Regions from separate parts of the Serratia sp. LSHTC3 genome, predicted to be linked through region 2. Evidence: predicted binding sites of a transcription regulator. Region 2 holds the regulator's gene; the other holds the start of a gene.
What was found. Region 2 encodes CRP, which controls carbon source genes, mostly activating them, when cyclic AMP is high. Its sites were predicted from a motif close to ATGTGANNNNNNTCACAT; they were not measured.
Positions count from the first base shown of each region.

Region 1: cdd (cytidine deaminase) is a predicted target of CRP. The motif match lies at 1,431-1,448, and genes of this name have one in related genera.

Region 1 is NZ_JBXUNP010000002.1:300,379-303,482, forward strand. Features, by position in the region: gene AC2CGI_RS08700 (NAD-dependent malic enzyme) at 1-267, opposite strand, end outside; gene cdd (cytidine deaminase) at 489-1,373, opposite strand; gene AC2CGI_RS08710 (CidB/LrgB family autolysis modulator) at 1,511-2,206, opposite strand; gene AC2CGI_RS08715 (CidA/LrgA family protein) at 2,203-2,610, opposite strand; gene AC2CGI_RS08720 (MFS transporter) at 2,749-3,104, opposite strand, start outside.
Region 2 is NZ_JBXUNP010000007.1:22,856-25,959, reverse strand. Features, by position in the region: gene AC2CGI_RS21480 (YccS/YhfK family putative transporter) at 1-822, opposite strand, end outside; gene crp (cAMP-activated global transcriptional regulator CRP) at 873-1,505, opposite strand; gene AC2CGI_RS21470 (OsmC family protein) at 1,888-2,295, shown strand; gene AC2CGI_RS21465 (phosphoribulokinase) at 2,333-3,104, opposite strand, start outside.

The DNA of each region.
Region 1 (3,104 bases), on a different contig from region 2:
ATAGAACAGGGTTTCGTTGGTGTCCTGGATGTTGCGCAGATAGATGTGCTTATCGTTATCGTTCTTGAAATCCTGATACTGACGGTAGGCGCGTTCCACCTGTTCTTCGATGGTCTCCACCGCTTCCGGCAGCAGGCCGTGCAGGTTGAAGTGGCTACGTTCTTCCTCGGTGAAAGCGCTGCCTTTGTTCAGCAGCGGAAATTCCAGCAGAATTGGGCCGGCGTAAGGGATGTAGAGCGGGCGTTTGCTTTCGTATTCTAGTTCCATCAGTTTTACTCTTCACGTATCAGATAACTTTATTGCCGACGATCCTAAAAGATAAAGAGCAGATGTACAGCATTTGTTGCCAGATGATGAACCAGGTTGGCGTAATTATCGACAATCAAATGATTTTTTAACTAAAGAAAGTGTCTCTGGCGGCGTCGGGGCATTGTATTTGGCGGGCGGGGCTGTTAGCGGCGGAACCGGATGGCTCCGCCGTGGTGCGCTTAGAAGGCGGCGCGGCTGACGTTCTGGCAGCCCAGCGCCGCCAGGGTGGCGCGGGTGGCGTCCCACTGGCTGAGGATCGCCTTCTGCGGCTCGGCCAACACGGCGCGGCGGATGTTCAGGCAATCGCCGCCGGAGAGGTTCAGCAGGATCAGCGCAGCCTGCAGCGGCGGCAGGCTCGGGTTGAAAGCGGCGTTTTCTGCATAGCGGCCGGCGTAGAGGCTGCCGTCCTGCGTTTCCAGCGCTACGCCGCTGTGGGCGTTGCTGTACGGAGCATGGCTCTGATTGGCCGCCGCCAGCGCCGCCTGCGCCAGCGCATCGTCCAGCGCCAGCCGGTGGCCGTGATCGACCTTGTCCATCAGCAGCGAAGCGATATCCAGATCTTTCGGGCCGAAGGCGTCCGGCAGATAGTCCGCCAGCGTGGCCGGCGCGCGGCCCGGCAGACGGATCTGCAGCTCGCCGCCGCTGTTCAGTTCATTCATAAACTGGCGGCAATGGCCGCACGGCGTGTAGTTGACGGTGACCGAGGCCAGCGCCGGCTCGCCGCGCAGCCAGGCATGGGTAACCGCGCACTGCTCTGCATGCACGGTTTGCTGCAGCGGCGCGCCGCTGAACTCCATATTGGCGCCGAAATAGAGGTTGCCGCTTTGCCCGCGCGCGATGGCGCCGACGTGAAAGTGCGATATCGGGGTTAACGAGCAGGCCGCCGCCAGCGGCAGCAGCGCGAATGCCAGCGCATCATCGTCCAGCCCGCAGCCTGTGCGGATCGCCGCCGCTTGCTCGGCCGTGAACATCGCCGGAAAGTCTGGCGCGTCCAGATAAGGCCGCAGGGCGGATTGCAGTGTCGCGGGCAGTGCGCTGAAAGCGGTGTGAAAACGCGGATGCATAGAAAGTCTCTCTACGGGTTAACGGGATAACATTCTAGGCAGGCCAGAGACATTAAAGTGTGACTAATGTCTCTTAATTGATGAAATTAATGCAATGAAATACATAAATGCGAGATGTATCGCAAGTTTCACCCTGTTCAGCCGAACAGGCGCAGCAGCACCGGGAACAGGAACGGTGCCAGCAGCGAGGTGATGATGCCGCAGATCACCAACGCCAGCGAGCCGAAAGCGCCTTCCTGGTAGTCCATCTCGGCGCAGCGTGCGGTGCCCAGCGCGTGGGATGCCGTGCCCATCGCCAGGCCGCGCGCCGAGTGGGTGGTGATTTTCAACAGGTTGAACAACGTATGGCCGAACACGGCGCCGAGGATACCGACGAAAATGACGCAGACTGCGCTGATCGCCGGAATGCCGCCGAGCGAGTCCGCGACGGCCATGGCGATCGGCGTAGTGACCGATTTCGGCAGGATAGAGGCGGCGATTTCCGGCGTGGCGCCCAGCCACAGGGCGATGGCGCCGCCGCTGATCATGGCGGTCAGGCTGCCGATGAAGCACACCGCGATAATCGACTTCCAGCGCGCGCGGATCTGGTGCAGCTGCTCATAGAGCGGGAAGGCCAGCGCGACGACCGCCGGCTGCAGCAGATCGTTGAGGATTTTGCTGCCCTGAAAGTAGCGTTCATAGGGAATACCGGTGAGCAGCAGCAGCGGGATGAGCACCGCCATGGACACCAGCAGCGGGTTGAGCAGCGGCATATTCAGCTTGCGCGCCAGCCAGCGCGCGGCGAAATAGACCGCCAGCGTCAGCGGCAACGACCACCAGATTTCATGGATCATGAATTGCCCTCCGTGTCGTCGGGCTTGCCGGCGATGCGGCGCTCGCGATGAAAATAGTGTGAGGTATAGCCGACCACCACCAACACCATCAGCGTGCTGATGAGGCAAGAGATAACCAGCGGGCCCAGATGCGCGACGATCTGGTCGTAGTATTTCATCACCCCGACGCCGATCGGCACGAACAGCAGCACCATATAGCGGATCAGCAAATGGCAGCCGGGTTTAACCCATTTGGCCGGCATAATCTGGGTAGAGAGCAGGGCGAACAGCAGCAGCATGCCAATGATGCTGCCGGGAATGGCGAACGGCAGCAGCGCCGCCACCGCGTTGCCGACGAACAGACACAGGTAGATAAGGAGCAGGGCCCTCAGGTATTTCCAGCACAGTGTGAGCACGTTGGCCATTGTCTTTTCCCGTTTAACTGATGTATTCATCATACAATTAAACTGTGAGCCATGCCACAGATCGCACCATGAATTCTCGCTATGGGTGCTATGCCCGAGCGGCGGGTTGACAGCCCGTATAGGCCGCTGCCTGCGGGATCAGCGCGCGTTTTCGGCCGTTGCCGCAGAACGTTCCGCCAGCCGGTGGCCGAGGAAGAAAAACAGCAGGCTGAGCAGGGCGGCGACGATCAGCATCACGAACATCAACGGCGGCGCGGCATAGCTGAGCAGCACCCCGCACAGCACCGGGTTGATGGCGCCGCCCAGCGCGCTGAGGTTTTGTACTCCATAGTAACTGCCTTTCAGGTGCGGCGGCGCAATAAAGTCGATGAACATGTATTCCACCGGGATAACGATGATCTCGCCTAAGGTAAACACCGCCATCGCCGCCAGCCACAGCCAGACCGCCTGGCCGGCCGCCATGAAACCGAGCAGCCCGACGATGAAAAATAGCG
Region 2 (3,104 bases):
GCCGGCGATCACCTGAGCGTTGCGGCGAATGATCGCTTCGGCCTGGCTCTGCTCCACCAGTTTTTGCACCTCCTCCGGCAGATGCAGGCTGACGGTGATGTGCTCCTGCAGATCCATCGCCACCTGAAAGGCGCGCTGCAGGCGCTTTTGTTCGAGGTTGTTGGCGTGCGGCAGGAAATTGAGCTGTTGGTATAAAAGGCTGATCAGATCCATCACCTTTTGTTGGCGCACCAGCAGCGGCGGCAGCGCGGTTTGCGGATCGGTGTGCTGGGTCAGCAACGAGTATTTGGCTTCGAAATAGTCAGCCAGCTCCAGATAGAGCTGGCTGAGCGTCTCGCGCATTGGCTGTTCTTTCCACAGCTTGAACCAGAACCAGGTGAATAAGCCGTACCAGACGGTGCCGATCGCGTACAGCAGCGGCGCCTGCCAGAGGGGTACCGTGCCGGCCGTGCTGAGGGCGAAAATGGCGGCCACCAGCGCCGCCGGCAACAGCCGGGCGTGCAGCGGGCTGATTTCGCCGGTGATGCCGAGCAGCAGCGCCAGGCCCAGCATCAGCGCCGGCAGCGGCACGTGCCACAGCAGTGCCTGTTGCAGCAGCACGCTGCTGAAGGCGAACAGCGAGCCGCCGACGATCAGCCGTTTAAAGAAGCGCTTATGCGGCGTGTCCAGACCGGCGATATTGCAGCAGGCGGGCACCAGAGAGAACATCAGGCCGAGCTGCAGCTGGCCTATTAACAAGCCGAACAGCACCGGCAGACACAACACCAGCGTTTGTCGCAGTGCGTAGTTGATTTCCGGGTGGTAGATCAGGCGGCGCCACATGGCAGAGAGCAGATAAAAAAACGGCGCAGACTGCGCCGTTTCTTCGGGGATTAACGGGTGCCGTAGACGACAATGGTTTTGCCGTGGGCGGAAATCAGGTTTTGATCTTCCAGCATTTTCAGAATACGGCCAACGGTTTCACGCGAGCAGCCGACGATCTGGCCGATCTCCTGACGGGTGATCTTGATCTGCATGCCGTCCGGGTGAGTCATGGCGTCAGGTTGCTTCGCCAGATTCAGCAGGGTTTGCGCGATGCGGCCGGTCACGTCCAGGAAGGCGAGGTTGCCCACTTTTTCGGAGGTGACCTGCAGGCGGCTCGCCATTTGGGCGGACAGACGCATCAGGATGTCCGGGTTCACCTGGATCAGCTGGCGGAATTTCTTGTAGGAAATTTCGGCCACTTCACAGGCGGTTTTCGCGCGAACCCAGGCGCTGCGCTCCTGGCCTTCTTCGAACAATCCGAGCTCGCCGATGAAATCCCCCTGGTTGAGGTAGGACAGGATCATCTCTTTACCTTCTTCATCCTTGATCAGCACCGCGACGGAGCCTTTCACGATGTAGTAAAGCGTTTCGGCCTTTTCACCTTGGTGAATCAGCGTACTCTTCGATGGATATTTGTGGATATGGCAATGAGACAGGAACCATTCGAGAGTAGGGTCTGTTTGCGGTTTGCCGAGAACCATTCGCTGTTATCCTCTGTTGTTATCGCTGCCTTGTGTCACAGGGGTCAGAGTTCCCTGTAAAACCCGCCTGTAGCCGCAGTTATGAGCGAGGGCTACCGGCAAGTTTTGAGGCGTGTCATAAAAATACGCTGTCGCTCTAGCATATTAACTTGCCGTAAGCGCTGCAAGCTACATTCTGTTAACATACCGGTAAAGGAGCCTTTCTCTGGGCGTTTCCCTGAAATGCAGTGTCCCGGAAAGATTTATTGCGGCTCTGTTTGTAGCACAGAGTAAGGCGGGTGTCTCGTGTTGTCTCGCTTCAGCATGATTAGCATCAGGTTACGTTGCCTGTTTCTATGCGAAAGCGTACTCTGATTTTAAGAAATCAACCGGAGTGACCAGAATGCAGGCAAGAGTTAAGTGGGTGGAAGGGTTAACGTTTTTGGGGGAATCGGCCTCCGGCCACCAGGTGCTGATGGACGGCAACGCCGGTGATAAAGCGCCCAGCCCGATGGAGATGGTGCTGATGTCGGTGGGCGGCTGCAGCGCGATCGACGTGGTATCCATCCTGCAAAAGGGGCGCAACGACGTGCGCGACTGCGAGGTGAAGCTGACCTCCGAGCGCCGCGAAGAAGCCCCGCGGTTGTTCACCCATATCAACCTGCACTTCATCGTGACCGGCCAGGATCTGACCGACAAGATCGTCGAACGTGCGGTGAACCTGTCGGCGGAGAAATACTGCTCGGTGGCGCTGATGCTCAACAAGGCCGCCACGGTAACCCACAGCTTCGAGATCCGCCAACCGGCGTAATCGAGGCGGAGCGCGGCCGGCGCCGCGCTCAACGCATTTATTCGATCTTCTTGCCTTCCAGCAACCGTTGCACCAGCGGCGCCATGATCAGCTCCATCGCCAGCCCCATTTTGCCGCCCGGCACCACTAACGTATTGATGTGCGAGATAAACGATCCCTGCAGCATCGCCAGCAAGTAGGGGAAGTCGATCTGGTCCAGCCCGCGGAAGTGGATCACCACGAAGCTTTCATCCAGTGAGGGAATGGCCTTGGCGGCGAACGGGTTGGAGGTGTCCACCGTCGGCACGCGCTGGAAGTTGATGTGGGTGCGCGAGAACTGCGGCGTAATGTAGTTGATGTAGTCTTCCATCGAGCGCACCACCGAATCCATCACCGCTTCGCGGGAGTGGCCACGTTCGCCGGTATCGCGGATCAGCTTCTGGATCCACTCCAGGTTGACGATCGGCACCACGCCGACCAGCAGATCGACGTGTTTGGCCACGTCATGGTGCTCAGTAACCACGCCGCCGTGCAGCCCCTCGTAGAACAGCACGTCGGTCGGCGCCGGCAGCGGCTCCCACGGGGTGAAGGTGCCCGGCACCTGATTGTAGGGCACCGCTTCGTCGTAGGTGTGCAGGTACTTGCGCGAACGGCCGGTGCCGTTTTTGCCGTAGTCGATAAAGCTCTGCTGCAGCAGGCCGAAGTCGTTGGCCTCGGGGCCGAAATAGCTGATGTGTCTGCCCAGATCGCGCGCCTTGCGGATCGCCGCGTCCATTTCCGGCCGGGTATAGCGGTGGAAGCTGTCGCCCTCCAGTTCGGCGGCGCGGATC